2 regions of the Mycobacterium sp. 050134 genome follow, and region 2 is predicted to be linked to the other one. Evidence: predicted binding sites of a transcription regulator. Region 2 holds the regulator's gene; the other holds the start of a gene.
What was found. Region 2 encodes LexA, which represses DNA repair genes until DNA is damaged. Its sites were predicted from a motif close to CGAACANNTGTTCG; they were not measured.
Positions count from the first base shown of each region.

Region 1: the regulator LexA is predicted to act here: its motif matches at 3,872-3,885, upstream of cofD (2-phospho-L-lactate transferase).

Region 1 covers NZ_JAZGLV010000022.1:19,411-28,661, forward strand. The annotation lists gene SKC42_RS22315 (TobH protein) at 1-886, opposite strand, end outside; gene SKC42_RS22320 (phosphomannomutase/phosphoglucomutase) at 883-2,280, opposite strand; gene SKC42_RS22325 (DUF3499 domain-containing protein) at 2,358-2,819, opposite strand; gene SKC42_RS22330 (metallopeptidase family protein) at 2,995-3,417, shown strand; gene SKC42_RS22335 (WhiB family transcriptional regulator) at 3,439-3,774, opposite strand; gene cofD (2-phospho-L-lactate transferase) at 4,135-5,136, shown strand; gene SKC42_RS22345 (coenzyme F420-0:L-glutamate ligase) at 5,133-6,497, shown strand; gene SKC42_RS22350 (NUDIX hydrolase) at 6,585-7,121, shown strand; gene SKC42_RS22355 (hypothetical protein) at 7,168-8,022, opposite strand; gene SKC42_RS22360 (NDP-sugar synthase) at 8,160-9,239, opposite strand; gene SKC42_RS22365 (glycosyltransferase family 2 protein) at 9,241-9,251, opposite strand, start outside.
Region 2 covers NZ_JAZGLV010000005.1:50,863-60,113, forward strand. The annotation lists gene SKC42_RS07400 (DUF4192 domain-containing protein) at 1-66, opposite strand, end outside; gene sthA (Si-specific NAD(P)(+) transhydrogenase) at 179-1,594, shown strand; gene SKC42_RS07410 (trypsin-like serine peptidase) at 1,591-2,415, opposite strand; gene SKC42_RS07415 (proteasome assembly chaperone family protein) at 2,612-3,586, shown strand; gene SKC42_RS07420 (alpha/beta fold hydrolase) at 3,688-4,719, shown strand; gene SKC42_RS07425 (peroxynitrite isomerase) at 4,753-5,238, opposite strand; gene nrdR (transcriptional regulator NrdR) at 5,274-5,738, opposite strand; gene SKC42_RS07435 (LysM peptidoglycan-binding domain-containing protein) at 5,910-6,404, opposite strand; gene lexA (transcriptional repressor LexA) at 6,698-7,393, shown strand; gene SKC42_RS07445 (LGFP repeat-containing protein) at 7,424-9,251, opposite strand, start outside.

The DNA of each region.
Region 1 (9,251 bases), on a different contig from region 2:
CGTCGGCCAGCGTCAGCACCAGCACGCGCAGCCGCTCCGGCAGCGGGCCGTCGATCTCCTCGTCGTGGAACAGCGCGTCGACCGAAGAACCGGCGGCCGCCCCCCGCAGCGCCATCGCGGCGTCCGCGAGCCCGGAGGCGGCGACCACTTCGTGCGCGATTCGCAGCAACACCGAGCTGCCGTGGCGCGCCAGCGCCAGCGTCGCGGCGCCGTCGCCGGCCAGCGCCACCCGGCGGCCGGTCATCCGCGCCGCCATCGTCTTGGCCGGGTTGGTGAACAGGTCGCGGCCCGCGCTGTTGCTCAGCGCCTCGGCGTCCAGCCCGTCGGCGAGGGAGGGCAGGTCCACGGTCGGCCGCGGGTCGACGGCCTGCAACGTCGCCAGCCCGGCGGCCAGGTAACGGCACAACCCGAATTCGTCGGAAATCCTCAGCCGCGGGGCCAGGACCGCCACGCGGCCGGCCGTGGAATCCCGCAGCGGCCCCTCATAGGGAGCCACGATCACCACGCGGGCACCGCGTCGCACCCCGGTCGCGGCCGCGCTCACCAGGGCCGGGTCACCGGGGTCGTCGCCGGCGACGACCAGCACGTCCAGCGGGCCGATCCAGGGCGGCGCCTCGGCGAGGAGCGCGATGGGCTGCGAGGCCGCGCCACCCGACGTCGCGGCCAGGATGGCCCCGGCCGTCTCGGCGGTGCCCCGCCCGGCCACCCAGATCACGCTGCGGGGGCGGTCGTCGCTCCGCAGCGACTCGAGCGCGCCCTCCTCGACCGCGGCGGCGATCGCGCGCACTTGCGCACCCGCCGACGACGCCGCCCGCAGCAGTCCCTCCCGGTCGGCGGCCAGCAGGCCCTCGGCGTCTTCCAGGTCGATCGACCGCGTGGCGCTCATGGTGCCGCTTCCGCGTGGGCCGTCTGCGCGGCGATCTCGCCGCTGATCTCGGCGACCAGCGCCTCGACGTCCTCGGCGGTGCGGGCCTCGACGTTGAGCCGCAGGAGCGGCTCGGTGTTGGAGCTGCGCAGGTTGAACCAGCTGCCGTCGCCGAGGTCGGCCGTCACCCCGTCGATGTGGTCGATGGAGTGCACCCGGCCACCGAAGGACCTCAGCACCGCGTCCACGCACCCCGGTGCATCCGCCACCGTGAAATTGATCTCGCCTGACGACTCGTAACGCTGGTAGTCGGCGGTCAGCTCGGAAAGCGGCCGCTCCTGCTCGCCGAGGGCGGCCAGAACATGAAGTGCGGCCAGCATCCCGGAGTCGGCGCCCCAGAAGTCGCGGAAGTAGTAGTGCGCCGAATGCTCCCCGCCGAAGATCGCGCCGGTCTCGGCCATCAGCGCCTTGATATAGGAGTGCCCTACCCGGGATCGCAGCGGTGTGCCGCCCCGCTCGGCAACCAGTTCGGGCACCGCACGCGACGTAATCACGTTGTGGATGATCGTGGCGCCGATCTCGCGGCCCAGTTCGCGGGCGGCCACCAGGCTGGTCACCGTCGATGGCGACACGGGCCGGCCTCGTTCGTCGACCACGAAGCACCGGTCGGCGTCGCCGTCGAAGGCCAGGCCGATGTCGGCACCGGTGTCGCGGACGTACTTCTGCAGGTCCACGAGGTTGGCCGGCTCCAGCGGGTTGGCTTCGTGGTTGGGGAAGGAGCCGTCGAGTTCGAAGAACAACGGCAACAGGGTGATCGCGCCGATCGGCCCGAGCACCGCGGGCGCGGTGTGGCCGGCCATCCCATTGCCGGCGTCGACGGCCACCCGCAGCGCGCGCAGACCGGACGTGTCGACCAGCGAACGCAGGAACGCGCCGTAGTCGTCGAGCACATCGCGGTCGGTGACGGTCCCCGGTTCTCCCCGATATTGCTCGACCCCGGCGATCACGTCGTCACTGATGGTGCGCAGGCCGCTCTCGGCGCCGACGGGCTTGGCCCCGGCCCGGCACAGCTTGATCCCGTTGTAGGCCGCCGGGTTGTGGCTCGCGGTGAACATCGCGCCCGGGCAGCCCAGCAACCCCGACGCGAAGTACAGCTCGTCGGTGGACGCCAGCCCGATCCGCACGACGTCGAGGCCCTGTCTTGTCACCCCGGCGGCGAACGCGGCGGCCAGCGTCGGCGAGCTGTCGCGCATGTCGTGGCCGATCACCACCTGCGCGGCGCCCTCGCCGCGCATCAGCTTGGCGAACGCGGCGCCCAGGTCGGTGACGAGCGGCTCGTCGAGCTCTGCGCCGACCAGCCCGCGCACGTCATACGCCTTGACGACACGGTGGACGATCGCGGCGGGCCGAGACATACGTGGGGCCTCCTGACGCCTGGGATCCTTAATCTCTTGGCAGTCAGCCTATCGGCCCGCGGAAAACACGCGGAGCGTCAGTCGGCAGGATCGGGCAGCACGCGCAGATGCCCGCGGCGGCGTCCCGAGCGGTGCTCGGGCGGCGCGAGCACGCCGCCGCTCGGCGCGGCGGCGTGGGCGCCGGTGGCGTGCAGGCGTGGATCGGCGAAGCCTTCGAAACTTTTGAGCGGCGAGCCCGTGCCGCCATGGGCAACGGCCCGTTCGACGGGGGCGCCTTCGCGCACCGCGTCCGCCAGCGCGACGAGGTCGTCCTCGTCGGGATTGCTGGGGATCGGCAGCGGGCCGGCGTGCCGCACCAGATCCCACCCTCGGGGAGCGGTGATCCGGCCGGCGTGGCCGACGCACAGGTCCCACGAATGGGGCTCGCGCGCGGTGGCGAGTGGGCCCACGACCGCCGTCGAGTCCGAGTAGACGAACGTCAAGGTCGCCACGGCGTAGTGCGGACACCCGGGCCGGCAACAGCGACGAGGAACGTTCACGCCGAAAGGCTATCGTGCGCAAACGCCGCCGAAGCGCCGGACACGCGCATCTGTTCGACCGGCGATGTGCAACCGTTACCATCGGCGCGTGGGCGATTCGCGCAGCTCTCCCCGGGGGGATCGATCGGCCTTCGGCCGGCCGGCGGAGTTCAGGTCGTCCCGGAGGCGCCGAGAGATGCGCGGCCCACTGCTTCCGCCGACCGTGCCGGGATGGCGCAGCCGCGCGGAGCGTTTCGACATGGCGGTGCTCGAAGCCTACGAACCCATCGAGCGCGATTGGCGGGACCGGCTGACCGAACTCGACGTGGCGGTGGATGAGATCCCGCGGATCGCGGCGAAGGATCCCAATAGCGTGCAGTGGCCGCCCGAGGTCGTCGCCGACGGGCCGATCGCCCTGGCGCGGCTGATCCCGGCGGGCGTTGATGTCCGAGGGAACTCCACCCGGGCACGAATTGTGTTGTTCCGCAAGCCAATCGAGCGGCGGGCTAAGGACACCGTCGAACTCGGCGACTTGCTGCACGAGATATTGGTGGCGCAGGTGGCCATTTACCTGGACGTCGACCCTTCGGTCATCGACCCAACGATCGACGACGACTGAACGCTCTTCCGCGGGCGCGTGTCAGATGATGCCGCGCTTGAGGCGCCGACGCTCGCGCTCGGAGAGCCCGCCCCAGATGCCGAAGCGCTCGTCGTGCTCGAGGGCGTACTCGAGGCATTCGTGGCGCACCTCGCAGCCCAGGCAAATCTTCTTGGCCTCGCGGGTGGACCCGCCCTTCTCGGGAAAGAAAGCCTCGGGATCTGTTTGCGCGCACAGGGCGCGGTCCTGCCATTGGTCGGCGGGTACCGACTCCAGCTCGGGCTCGAAATCGGCTGGGACATCAGGGACCACCGTCAAGTGCGGTCGAGAAAGCGCGACGGGCGCTGGGCCCATGGTCGTCAGGGGTGTGTTTGCCATCACACCCCGAAGGTGCTCGTAAGACATGCGGTCGTCCGCCTCCTCAGGTGGGTGGAGAGAGTGAGTTGAGTCGCTCTGTTCTGATGTACAGACAATTCGAACAAGTGATCGAATCTCGGCCTGCGACACCGGAATCGGCCGGCCAACCGGGAAATGACACTGCTGTGATTAGACACGGGTTGACCTGCCGGGTCAAGCTCTTCAGCGCATTTCCATATCATCTCGTGATCGATTTTCGGCGTTTCCGTTGTTTTACAACTTCGGCGTGTCCCTCACACCGGCCGCGTGCCCTCGCGACGTTGCCGGAACGGCCCACCGCTCGGTGTGGCCGAGCGGTGGCGAACGGTACTCTCATCCGGTGTGAAGGTCACTGTTCTGGTCGGCGGCGTCGGCGGCGCCCGTTTCCTGCTGGGTGTTCAACAGCTGCTCGGACTGGGGCAGTTCGCCGAGCAGCAGGGTCCAGACACGGTAGCCCACGACCACGAGCTGACAGCAATCGTCAACATCGGCGACGACGCCTGGATACACGGGCTGCGGGTCTGCCCGGATCTGGACACCTGCATGTACACCTTAGGTGGAGGTGTCGATCCACAGCGAGGGTGGGGGCACTGTGACGAAACCTGGCACGCCAAAGAGGAATTGGTGCGCTATGGTGTACAGCCGGATTGGTTCCAGTTGGGCGACCGCGACCTCGGCACCCACCTGGTGCGCACGCAGATGCTCAACGCCGGCTATCCGCTGTCGCAGATCACCGCAGCGCTCTGCGACCGCTGGCAGCCGGGCGCACGGTTGCTGCCGGCAAGCGACGACCGCTGCGAGACGCACGTAGTGATCACTGACCCGGCCGACGGCGGCCGGCGGGCGATCCACTTCCAGGAGTGGTGGGTGCGCTACCGCGCGCAGGTGCCGACTCATAGCTTCGCGTTCGTTGGCGCCGAAAAGGCCAGGGCCACAACCGAAGCGCTGACCGCCATCGCCGAAGCCGATGTGATCATGCTGGCCCCGTCGAACCCGGTGGTGAGCGTCGGGGCCATCCTCGCGGTCCCCGGGATCCGCGGCGCGCTGCGCGCCGCCGCCGCCCCAATCGTGGGCTACTCCCCCATCATCGGCGGAAAGCCGTTGCGTGGCATGGCCGATGAGTGCCTCACGGTCATCGGCGTCGAGTCCACCGCGGAGGCGGTTGGCCGGCACTACGGCGCGCGCCGCGTCACCGGGATCCTGGACTGCTGGTTGGTGCACGAGGGCGACCACGCCGAGATCGAGGGCGTCGCCGTTCGCGCGGTGCCGTTGCTGATGACCGACCCCAAGGCGACGGCCGAGATGGTCAGCGCCGGGCTCGACCTTGCCGGAGTGACGGCGTGACCGGTCCGACGACAGCGCCGGGCAGCGAACACGGTACCGCCGCGGCGATCGAGATCCTGCCCGTGCCTGGGCTGCCCGAATTCCGGCCCGGTGACGACCTGGGCGCGGCCCTCGCCGAGGCCGTGCCGTGGCTGCGCGACGGGGATGTCGTGGTGGTGACCAGCAAGGTGGTGTCCAAGTGCGAGGGCCGGCTGGTCCGGGCGCCGCGCGACGCCGAGGAGCGGGACGCCCTGCGGCGCAAGCTGGTCGCCGATGAGGCGGTGCGGGTGTTGGCCCGCAAGGGTAAGACCCTGATCACCGAGAACCGGCTGGGGCTGATCCAGGCCGCCGCCGGCGTGGACGGATCGAACGTGGACCGCGACGAGCTGGCGCTGCTGCCGGTCGATCCCGATGCGAGCGCCGCGGCGCTGCGCGATGGGCTACGTGAACGGCTGGGCGTGCAGGTGGCCGTAGTCGTCACCGACACGATGGGCCGGGCGTGGCGCAACGGTCAGATCGACGCCGCAGTCGGCGCCGCCGGTTTGGCTGTGCTGCACGGCTATTCGGGGACCGTGGACCGGCACGGCAACGAACTGCTCGTCACCGAAGTGGCGATCGCAGACGAGATCGCGGCGGCCGCCGACCTGGTGAAGGGGAAGTTGACGGGCGTGCCGGTGGCCGTGGTGCGCGGCCTCGCCGTGACCGACGACGGCACCACGGCCCGGCACTTGTCGCGACCCGGCTCCGAGGACCTGTTCTGGCTCGGCACCGCCGAGGCGGTCGACCTGGGCCGCCGGCAGGCCCAGCTGTTGCGCCGTTCGGTGCGCCGGTTCGGCGACGAGCCGGTCCCGCCTGAGCTCATCACGGGCGCGGTCGCCGAGGCCCTGACGGCGCCGGCGCCCCACCACACCCGGCCCGTCCGGTTCGTCTGGCTGCAAAACCCCGCGACCCGCGCCCGGCTGCTGGACCGCATGAAGGACAAGTGGCGCGCCGACCTCGCCGGCGACGGCCGTCCCGCCGACGCCGTGGAACGGCGGGTGGCGCGCGGCCAGATCCTCTACGACGCGCCCGAGGTCGTCATCCCGTTCCTCGTGCCCGACGGCGCCCACGCCTATCCCGACCCGGCGCGCACCGCCGCCGAACACACGATGTTCACCGTCGCGGTAGGAGCCGCCGTGCAGGCCCTGTTGGTCGCCCTGGCGGTGCGCGGGGTGGGCAGCTGCTGGATCGGCTCGACGATCTTCGCCGCCGACCTGGTGCGCGCGGAGCTCGGACTGCCCGCCGATTGGGAGCCGTTGGGCGCCATCGCCATCGGTTACGCCGCCGAACCGGCGGGCCCCCGCGACCCGGCCGGCCCCACCGAACTGCTGATCCGGAAATAGGCATGACGGCGTTCGCGGGCGAAGCGACGGCTTCCACCGGCTGGCGCGGCACGCGCCGCGGGGTCGCCCGAAAAGGAGGCGCGCCCGGTGAGCGTCCGTGACTCGGCGATCTCGCTCCTCACCGGCTGGGCCGCCCCGGGCCCGGCGCAAGATTCGTTGCGGCACGCCGTCCTGGCCTTCGTGCATGCGCGCCCCGATGCCTGCCGCCGAGACTGCGTGCCCGGCCACGTCACCGCGTCGACGCTCGTCCTCGACCACACCGGCACCCGGGTGCTGCTGACTCTGCATCCACGCGTGGGCCGCTGGGTGCAACTCGGTGGGCACTGCGATGACGGGGACCGCGACATCGTCGCCACCGCGCTGCGCGAGGGCACCGAGGAGTCGGGGATCGACGGCCTGCGGATCGACCCGGGATTGGCTGCCGTGCACGTGCACCCCGTCACCTGCTCGCTGGGCGTGCCGACCCGCCACCTGGACCTGCAATTCGTGGCGCACGCGCCGGCCGGGGCGCGGATCGCGATCAGCGACGAGTCGGACGACCTGCGGTGGTGGCCGGCCGGCGCGCTGCCGCCCGGCACCGATCACGCGCTGGAGTATCTGGTGGGCCGGGCGACGCGTCGTTAGGCGCCGAAATCGACGGCAGCGCGGAAAAGTGCGAGTGGGTCACGCGCTAACGCAGATCTCGGCGGTAGCCGCGGCGGGCGAGGGCCTGTTCGGCGCGTCGGATGATGCCGTCGGGTCGGTGCTCGGCGACCACCCGGATCACGACCCACCCGAGGTCCTCCAGCTTCCCCAGCCGGCCGATATCTTTGACGAACTGCCTTCGGTCGGTGCGGTGTTGGTCACCGTCGTACTCGAGGGCGACCTGGTAGTCCTCCCAACCCAAGTCGAGGACACCGATGGTTCGCCACCCATCGTTGACCGATATCTGCGTCACCGGTCTCGGCAGACCGGCGTCGATGAGCAGCAGGCGCAGCCAGCTTTCCTTCGGTGACGCTGCGCCGCCGTCCACCAACGGCAGCACCTCCGCGAGCCGACGCACACCCCGCGCACCGCGGTGCCGCTTCGCCAGTAGCGCAACGTCCTCGAACGAGAATGGCGTTGCCCGCATGAGCGCGTCGAGCCGCGCCAACGCCTGGCCGCGCGGCTGGTGGCGGCCGAGGTCGAACGCGGTGCGCGCCACCGATGTCACGGGTAGCCCGCTGGTAGAGGCGATTTCGTCTGCGTCCAGCGTTTCGTTGCGGACGAGCAGCCCGCGCTGCGGTCGGGCGCTTTTCGCGACGAGTTCGACGGTCGCGTCGGCGTCGACCCATCGCGCGCCATGCAATGCGGAAGCCGCAAGGCCCGCGATTACCGCCCCTCTCCTCGCCCACAGCCAGGCACCGCGGATGCGGTCGTCGAGCGACGGCTCTTCGAACTTTCGGGTGTACACGTCGCGGAAGACCTTTCGGTACCACCGGCGCAGCTCGTATTCGCTCAGTACGCCGGCCGCGATCGCTTCGCTGCCTATCAAGATCTCACCCATGCGGAGATACTGAGCCGCGCCACCGACATGGTCACCGAAATCGACGGCAGCGCGGGAAAGTGCGAGTGGGCGTCGCGGTGGCGTCGATCTCGGCGCCAGAAGGGCGTAAAGCGCCAGAAGGGCGAAGGCGCCAGACCCTACACGTCGCTCGAGTAGCGGATGCCACCGTCGGGAATGGACACGCCCGGCCACACGCGGGCGCCGCGGAGCAGCTCGCAGCGGGCGCCGATATCGGCGCCGTCGCCGATCACGCCGTCCCGGATCAGCGCCCGCGGGCCGATGCGGACGCCGAAGCCGATGATCGAGCGCTCGATCACGCTGCCCGCCTCGACCTTGACGCCATCGAAGATCACCGCGCCGTCCAGCCGGACGCCGGGCCCGATCTCGGCGCCGCGCCCGACGACCGTCCCGCCGATCAGCACCGCCCCGGGCGCCACCGCCGCGCCGTCGTGCACCAGCTGTTCGCCGCGGTGGCCGTGCAGGGCGGGCGACGGGGCGATCCCGCGGACCAGGTCGGCCGATCCGCGCACGAAGTCCTCCGGCGTGCCCATGTCGCGCCAGTACGTGGCGTCGACGTAGCCGCAGATCTTGACGTCGGGGTCGGACAGCAGGGCCGGGAAGACCTCGCGCTCGACCGACACCTCGCGGCCGCACGGGATGCGGTCGATGATCTCGCGCTGGAAGACGTAGCAGCCGGCGTTGATCTGGTCGGTCGGCGGGTCCTGCGTCTTCTCCAGGAAGGCGGTGACGCGGCCGTCTTCGTCGGTGGGCACGCAGCCGAAGGCCCGCGGGTCGCCCACGCGCACGAGGTGCAGCGTGACATCGGCCCGATGGTCCCGGTGGAAGTCCAGCAGCTGGCCCAGGTCGGCGCCGGAGAGCACGTCGCCGTTGAACACCATCACGGTGTCGTGGCGCAGGTGGTCGGCCACGTTGGCGATGCCGCCGCCGGTGCCCAGCGGGCGCTCCTCGGTGACGTATTCGATCTGCAGGCCCAGCTTCGACCCGTCGCCGAACTCGGCCTCGAACACCTGGGCCTGGTACGAGGTGCTCAGGACGACGTGCTCGATGCCGGCCGCGGCGATCCGCGACAGCAGGTGGGTGAGGAACGGCAGGCCGGCCGTGGGCAGCATCGGCTTGGGCGCCGACAGCGTCAGCGGCCGCAGCCTGGTGCCCTTGCCGCCGACCAGGATCACCGCATCGACTTGGTCGGTTGCCAACTCAGTGCCGCC
Region 2 (9,251 bases):
GGCGGGTAGCGCAGCGATCAATGCTGCAGGGCGGCCCAGTTGGAAGTCAGGTCGATGCGTCGTCATGGGCACAACGCTGACGATGCCGACCGTCAGGCGGTGCTCACCCGAGCCGGTCGGGTCGCCGCCCTGTGCATGAACCCAGCACTGTGAGTTCAGCTGCTTTACTGTTTAGCGCATGGAGTCGGCGCAAGAGTACGACATGGTGGTCATCGGTTCCGGGCCCGGCGGCCAGAAGGCCGCCATTGCCTCGGCCAAGCTGGGGAAGTCCGTCGCGATCATCGAACGAGGCCGGATGCTCGGCGGCGTTTGCGTCAACACCGGCACCATCCCGTCAAAGACGTTGCGCGAGGCGGTCGTTTACCTGACCGGGATGAACCAGCGCGAGCTGTACGGCGCAAGCTACCGGGTGAAGGAGCGGATCACGCCGGCCGACCTGTTGGCCCGCACCCAGCATGTGATCGGCAAGGAAATCGACGTGGTGCGCAGCCAGCTGATGCGCAACCGCATCGACCTGCTGGTCGGTCACGGCCGCTTCCTGGACCCGCACACCATCCTCGTCGAGGACCCGTCCCGCCGCGAAAAGGTAACCGTCAGCGGCGAGTACATCGTCATCGCCACCGGGACGCGCCCCGCCCGGCCCTCCGGAGTCGAGTTCGACGAGGAGCGGGTGCTGGACTCCGACGGCATCCTCGATCTCAAGTCGCTCCCGGCGTCGATGGTGGTGGTGGGCGCCGGGGTCATCGGGATCGAATACGCCTCAATGTTCGCCGCGCTGGGCACCAAGGTGACCGTCGTGGAGAAGCGGAACGACATGCTCGACTTCTGCGACCCGGAAGTCGTCGAGGCGCTCAAGTTCCACCTGCGCGACCTGGCCGTCACCTTCCGCTTCGGCGAGGAGGTGACCGCGGTCGACGTCGGCTCCGCCGGCACCGTCACCACCCTGGCCAGCGGCAAACAGATTCCCGCCGAGACGGTGATGTATTCGGCTGGGCGCCAAGGACAGACCGACCACCTCGACCTGCACAACGCCGAGCTCGAGTGCGACAACCGCGGCCGGATCTTCGTCGACGACACGTTCCAGACCAAGGTGCCCCACATCTACGCAGTCGGCGATGTGATCGGCTTCCCCGCGCTGGCCTCGACCTCGATGGAACAGGGCCGGATCGCCGCGTACCACGCGTTCGGGGAACCGACCGACGGCATCACCGAGCTGCAGCCGATCGGCATCTACTCGATCCCGGAGGTGTCCTATGTCGGTGCGACCGAGGTCGAGCTGACCAGGGATGCGATCCCCTACGAGGTCGGGGTGGCCCGCTACCGTGAGCTCGCCCGCGGCCAGATCGCCGGCGACTCCTACGGCATGCTCAAGCTGCTGGTGTCCACCGAGGACCTGCGGCTGCTCGGCGTCCACATCTTCGGCACCAGCGCCACCGAGATGGTGCACATCGGCCAGGCGGTGATGGGCTGCGGCGGCACCGTCGAGTACCTGGTCGACGCGGTGTTCAACTACCCGACGTTCTCCGAGGCCTACAAGGTGGCGGCGCTCGACGTGATGAACAAGATCCGCGCACTCAACCAGTTTCGCCGCTAGCAGGCGTCCGGGACGTCGCTCGGCACCGCGTCGCCGGGCCCCCCGGCGTTCGCCCGGGCCAGCAGCTGAGCGACGTGTTCGTCGAACGGCGCAGAGTACGACACGCTCGGCGCGCAGCCGCCGCGCTCGAAACCGCCGATCAGCCCCGTGAGCGTGGTGCCGCTGACCCACGGCGCGCCGCTGGTGCCGTCCACCAGCCCCTCGCAGGCCAACGAGGGAAACCCGCTGTCATTGATCGACGTGCTGGCCTGACACCCGATCGGCGAGCCACCCACTCCGGCCGGGTATCCCAGCACCGTGACGTGGCTGCCGGCTGGCGGCGTGGACCCCAGCGTCAGGGCCAGGCCGACCCGCGATTCGACCGACCCGGCGGCGTCGTTGCTCACCCGCGCGATCGCGTAGTCCGCGTGCGGATCCTTACTGGCCGACCAGCGAGGGTCGAGGTAGACGGCGTCGGCTTTCCACACGTCGGCCGGGGCGGGCGGGGCATCACCCGCCAACCCCGGGACGAAGGTGATCTGGGAGGCGCCGGCCAGGCAGTGCGCCGCGGTGATCATCAGGTTTCCGCCCGTCGAATGCACCACCGAGCCCGTGCACACGTGCACGGAGCCGCCGTCGATGAAGATCGCGCCTACGCGCCTGTCGGGGTCCACCGGGCCGGCCGCGGCCTTCTGCTGGGGCTGGGCCAGCCGCTGCACGGGCCCGCTGGACCGCGGAACGGACACGATCGGGCCGGCCACATGGTCGCCCGGCCGGACGCACGACGTCATCAGCGTCGCCACGCCGACCACCGGGCACAGCAAGAGCATCGGAGCGCGCATTTGGGTCCCATCATGCCTGACCGGGGCGCGCCCGGCGCACCGCGCCGCGGCGTCGGCGGCCTGGATTTGGTATGAATGCCGGCGCATTCGCACGATTGAGTCCGACTCGAAGTTCGTGGTTGTTCCTGGCGCCCGCCGATTTAGTGGACACTTGGTAGGGCACCCTGGATAGACCCCCGAAAGGAGGCAATCCCCCATGGCCCACCATCAAGACCCGGATGACGCCTACTACCAGCCCGGGCAGCACGGTATGTACGACCTGGAGTTTCCGGCGCCCCAGCTGTCGGCCGCGGACGGCCGCGGCCCGGTGTTGGTGCACGCCTTGCAAGGCTTTTCCGACGCCGGCCACGCGATCCGGCTGGCCGCCGCCCACCTGAAGGCCGCGCTGGACGCCGAACTCGTCGCCTCCTTCGCCATCGACGAGTTGCTGGACTACCGCTCTCGGCGACCGGTCATGACGTTCAACAGCGACCATTTCAGCCACTACGACGACCCGGAGCTGAACCTGTACGCGCTTCGCGACAGCGTCGGCACCCCGTTTCTGTTATTGGCCGGCATGGAGCCGGACCTGAAGTGGGAGCGCTTCATCACCGCCGTTCGCCTGCTCGCCGAGCGGCTCGGAGTGCGTCAAACCATTGGCCTGGGCACCGTCCCGATGGCGGTCCCCCACACGCGTCCGATCACGATGACGGCGCACTCCAACAACCCCGAGCTGATCGCCGACTTCACGCCGTGGATCTCCGAGATCCAGGTGCCCGGAAGCGCATCCAACCTGCTCGAATTCCGGATGGCCCAGCACGGACACGAGGTCGTCGGGTTTACGGTCCACGTCCCCCACTACCTGACCCAGACCGACTACCCCGCCGCCGCCCACGCGTTACTCGAGCAGGTGGCGAAGACCGGATCGCTGGAGCTGCCCCTAGCGGCCCTATCGGAGGCGGCCACCGCGATCCGCGGCCGCATCGACGAACAGGTCCAGGCGAGCGCAGAAGTCGCCCAAGTGGTGGCCGCACTCGAGCGACAGTACGATGCCTTCATCGACGCTCAGGAGAACAGATCTTTGCTAACACGCGACGAAGATCTGCCTAGCGGCGACGAGCTTGGTGCGGAGTTCGAGCGATTCTTGGCCCAGCAGGCGGAGAAGAAGTTCGACGACGAGGACCAGGCATAAATTGGCGCAGGAGCTTTGCCAGATCGTTGTTAGATTTAATGCCATGGCCATGGCCCGGCCCCACACCCGACTAACTAGACCCGACTAAAAAGGTGCGCAAGATGACCGAGCGGAAGAGCAAAGCCAACCTCCGCCCGGTGCGCGAGGTGACCGCGCCCTCGCTGGAGTTCCGAACCATCCACGGTTACAAGCGGGCCTACCGGATCGCCGGCTCCGGCCCCGCGATCTTGATGATCCACGGCATCGGGGACAACTCGACCACGTGGAACGCCGTGCAGGCCAAGCTCGCTCAGCGCTTCACCGTCATCGCCCCGGACCTCCTGGGCCACGGGCGGTCGGACAAGCCCCGCGCCGACTATTCGATCGCCGCCTACGCGAACGGGATGCGGGACCTGCTCAGCGTCCTGGACATCGAGCGCGCGACCATCATCGGCCATTCCCTCGGCGGCGGCGTGGCGATGCAATTCGCCTACCAGTTCCCGCACCTCGTCGAGCGGCTGATTCTGGTCGGCGCCGGCGGCGTCACCAAGGACGTGAACTTCGTGCTGCGCTGCGCTTCGCTGCCGATGGGCAGCGAGGCCCTCGCGCTGTTGCGCCTGCCCCTGGTGCTACCGGCTGTTCAGGCCTTCGGGCGGGTGCTGGGCACCATGTTGGGCAGCTCCGGGCTGGGCCGCGACCTGCCCAACATGCTCCGCATCCTCGACGACCTGCCCGAACCGACGGCCTCGGCGGCCTTCAGCCGGACGTTACGGGCAGTGGTGGACTGGCGCGGGCAAATCGTCACGATGCTGGACCGCTGCTACCTGACCGAGGCCATCCCGGTGCAGATCGTCTGGGGCGCCAAAGACTCGGTGGTCCCGGTCCAGCACGCCTGGATGGCGCACGCCGCGATGCCGGGCTCCCGGCTCGAAATCTTCGAGGGCTCCGGCCATTTCCCGTTCCACGACGATCCCGCCCGATTCATCGACGTCGTGCAGCGTTTCATCGACACCACCCAGCCCGCCGAATACAACCAGGGCGCCCTGCGCGAACTGCTGCGCACCGGGGGCGGCGAGCAGACCGTAACCGGACCGGCCCCCACCCGCGTCGCCGTCCTGAACGCCATGGGGTCCGACGAGCGCAGCGCCACCTGAGGTTCGGCACCGGAGCCGCCAGTCGATCGGCGGTCAGTCCCGTCGGTGCAGCACCGCGGCGAGGTGGTCCTGCAACGGTTTGCCGACGGCTGCCATCCGGACGGTATACGACAGCTCGTCGCCGTCGACGCGGAAGGAACGGCTCAGCGCGGTCACCTCTTTGGCGGTGGGAGTCAGCCCGATCGAGGTGGTCGACAGCTCCATGTCGACGCGGCCGCCGGTGGCGGAACACGTGCCGACCTCGATCTCGGTGATGCCGCTCGGGTGGGCCAGGACCAGTTCGACGTGGCCGGGCCGCGGTACGCGGAGGTACCCGGTCTCGGCGTGCAATGGCTTGCCGTCGCCCGGCGCCCGGGTCTTTTGTCCGTACGCCAGGAACGGCTTCCCGACGTGGGAGAACGCGACTTCCTCGAGATAGTCGAACGGCTGGATCGTCGGATACTTGCCTGTCCCCCGACCGGTCCAGGTGCCCAGCAGGGGCGCCAGCGGCACGAGGTCCGGATGCAAGTCCATGGGCATGCAGAAAACCCTAGCCGTGACGGTGTCGGGCCCGGTCAGCTCGGGGTGGCTACCTTGCGGTGCGCGCGGAGCGCCTCGATCTCGCGCTCGAAGTCTTCGGCGGACGAGAAGGAGCGGTATACCGACGCGAACCGCAGGTACGCCACCTCGTCCAGATCGCGCAGCGGCCCGAGGATCGCCAGGCCGACCTCGTGGCTGGGGATCTCCGGCGACCCGGCGGCACGCACGGTGTCCTCGACCTGCTGGGCCAGCAGGTTCAGGGCGTCGTCGTCGACCTGCCGGCCTTGGCACGCCCGTCGCACGCCTCTGATGACCTTCTCCCTGCTGAAGGGCTCGGTGACTCCGCTGCGCTTGACTACGGCCAGCACGGCGGTCTCAACGGTGGTGAAACGGCGCCCGCACTCGGGGCACGACCGGCGGCGCCGGATGGCCTGGCCCTCATCGGTTTCGCGCGAGTCGATGACCCGGGAATCGGGGTGGCGGCAGAAGGGACAGTGCATCACCGCTCCTTCGCCGCGCTGTCAACCGGATATCGCAGTTCCCGAGCGTACCCGCGCCCGGCCATGGACGGCCATGCATGGCCAACGCAACCGCACACCGGGTGCACCCGCCAGGACGAGGACCGAGGCGCGTTGGCGCGAGCCGGTTTTCACCGCGCGGGCGCGATGCCGTCAACCGACCGGCGCGATCAGGGTCTGGCCCGCGACCAGCGTCGGCGAGCCCAAATCATTGAGTTCCCGGATGCGCTGCACCACCTGGCGTGCCGGCGCGTCCGGCGCCACCCGGTGAGCGAGGTCCTCGAGCGACTCCCCGCCCTCGACCCGCACGACGGCGAGCCGGTCGGGTACGGGGGCCGCCGCGGCCGGGGAGCTGCCGTTCAGGGCCTCCCCCACGTTGGCGACCAAACCCAGCCACAGCGTGATCAGCCCGGCCACCACCGCCAGCCCGACGGTGGTCGCCAGCGTGACGGGCCGCCTGCGGTGCGGCGCGGCCGATACCCGAACACCCGTGCCGTAGTAGCGCGGCGCCGCGGCGGCGGGCCTCGATGGGCCGGGCCGGCGGGAGTGAGCCAACCCCTCCCGGCCGTAACGCGCGCCCTCCACCGGCCCGTTGACCGGGCGCCGCATGCTGCTGGTGCGCGGCGAGAGTGTGTGGGTGATGGTCATCTCAGGTCCTCCGGTCAACTAATTCTCGCTCGTGTGTTCGACACTATATCGCTCGTGTGTTCGATAGCCGAACATGTGAGCGAAGTGTGTCGGACGAGCAGAACGCTAGATCACTCCACCGACAAGTTCGTCGGTCACTATCACTGGCATGGAGTTGAAGTACCCGGTATGCCGAAGAGTTACACCGTTGTGATTCCGGTGCGTGCGGGTCGTTTTTTGCGGAGGGATCGGCCACGACACGCCAGTCGAACACATGTTTGATTCTTCGTGGCCGGGCGGTTAACCTCAGTCCCATGAGCGACAGCAACGACACCTCGTCCGCGGCGGGCGGCCGTGCGCCGTCTCACGATTCCTCGCTGACCGAACGTCAGCGCACCATTCTGAATGTCATTCGCGCGTCGGTGACCAGCCGCGGCTACCCGCCGAGCATCCGGGAGATCGGCGACGCGGTCGGCCTCACTTCCACCTCGTCGGTGGCCCACCAGCTGCGGACGCTGGAGCGGAAGGGCTATTTACGCCGCGACCCGAACCGGCCGCGGGCCGTCGACGTCCGCGGCGCCGACGACGAGGTGGCGGCGCCGGCCACCGAGGTCGCCGGTTCGGACGCACTGCCGGAACCGACGTTCGTCCCCGTCCTCGGGCGCATCGCGGCGGGTGGCCCGATTCTCGCCGAGGAGGCCGTCGAAGACGTCTTCCCGCTGCCGCGTGAGTTGGTTGGCGAGGGCACGCTGTTCCTACTCAGGGTGGTCGGCGACTCGATGGTGGAGGCCGCGATCTGCGACGGCGACTGGGTGGTCGTGCGACAGCAGAACGTCGCCGACAACGGCGATATCGTCGCGGCCATGCTCGACGGCGAGGCCACCGTGAAGACGTTCAGGCGCGCGGGCGGCCAGGTGTGGCTGATGCCGCACAATCCGGCGTTCGATCCGATTCCGGGCAACGACGCGACCGTGCTCGGCAAGGTCGTGACGGTCATTCGCAAGATCTGACGCCGGGGCCGCTGCCCAGCGCACCATCCGTCAGTCGGCCTTAATGAACCCGTTGGCCCGCGCGACGTCCTCGTTGGCCAACCAAATCTCGGCGAGGGTGTCGTGGTAGAGGGCGCTACCGGGCGTGTAGTACAGCCCGACGCTGGCGTTGGCCTTGATCGGATACCCGTCCGGCGGCTGGTAGGGGTCGTCCAACGGCAGATGGATCGCCGGCCGACCGGCTGGGGCCAGATTGGCGCCGACGGGCCAGGCGGCCACGCCGTCGGCGTCGTCGGGCTCGATGGCGGCGTGCCGTCCGGTGGTCGGCTCGCCGCCCGCCCCGGCGGAAAGGTTTATTGCGTCTTCCGGGGTGACGTCACCGAACATCCCGGCGACGGACGCGGCCGCCTCGGGCGCGGCCGCCTCGGGCGTCACTACCTCGGCGTCGGCGTGTATGCCGGCGGCGTCCGGGTACACCCAGTCGCCCGCCTCGTCCACCCCAGCCGCGTGATCGTCCGGCGCGGTCTCCAGGGCGACGCCGGCGTATACGGCGGGCGGGTAGCCGCCCTCGGCGGTGTCGGCCTCGACGTGGTCCCGGTCGTCGACCTGGAGGTAGCCGGCCTCGGGGTAGGCCTGGGCCAGGTCGGCGTCCGAGACGATCGGGATGGAGTCGGTGTCGGGTTCCTCGGCGCCCGCGCCGAATCCGTCCCCGAAGCGGTCATATCCCGCCGCGTCCGGGACGGCACCCGCGACCGCGACGGCACCGCCGCGGCGCCAGCTGACTCGTGACGCGGGCCCCGCCGGTTCGTGCATTTCCGCCGGGTGAACGTCGACGGGCGGGTAGTGCTCGCCGGAGACGTCGGCGTCCTCGTACCCCCAGTGCTGGTCGGGGGCGGTGTCATAGCCCACGTCCTCGGGCCGCTGCTCGTAGGGCGCGACGCCCTGGGCGGCGCGGCGACGGCGCCACCCGAACGCGACGAGCCCCGACAACACGATCAGCACCAGCACCGGGACCGCCGCCAGCAGCCACCACCAATGCCAGGTGAACTTCTTGGCGTGGGCCGGCGGGGCGGCCGCCCCACTCGGCTGGTTCTGCCCGGGCACCTGCAGACCGGTCAGCAGCGGCGCCAGGTTGGCCGGATCGGTGCTGAAGGTGTTTTTCGACCGGTTCCACGAGATCTTGCCGCCGGCGAACTGCTGCGAGATCACGTCGCCGTCGAGCGACTGGTCGCCGACCGGCGCGCCCAGTTTGCCGGCCGCGCCGCGCAGCTTGTCCCACGCGACCTTCATCGCCCCGCGGACGACGAACGCACCGTGGTCGGAGGTCCAGAAGATCACCGGCTTGTCAGCCGCCGAAAACGTGCAGACGCGACTGGCGGGTCCGATGCCGCCGTCGGACTCGTTGCCCACCGGGAAACCCAGGTCGCTGCCTACCGGCCCGCCCAGGGACTCGTACTTGGCCAGGATGTCGCTCTCGACGGCGTTGGCGCCGGTCGCTGGACTGAAGAACACCTTGCCGCCGGCGAAGTTCTGAGCGATTCCGTCGCCCCCGATGGGGTAATGCCCGCCCTGCTTCGCGCCCAGCGGACCGGTGGTTCCGCCCGCCGCGCGCCAAGCCATGTTGATGGCCGCCGTCGGATCGATCGGGACCTGCAGGCCTTTGAGCTGGTCACCCAGGCTCGCCGGCTCTGTGGTGAACTGCTTGGTCTGCCGGTTCCACGAGACCTGCCCGCCGCTGAACTTCTGCGAGGTGACCTCGCCGCCATAGGTCTCGTCGCCGACCGGAGCGCCGAGCACCCCACCGGAGCTGCCGAGCTTGTCCCAGGCGGCGTTCATCGCGCCGCGCACAACGAAGGCGCCGTGGTCGGAGGTCCAGAAG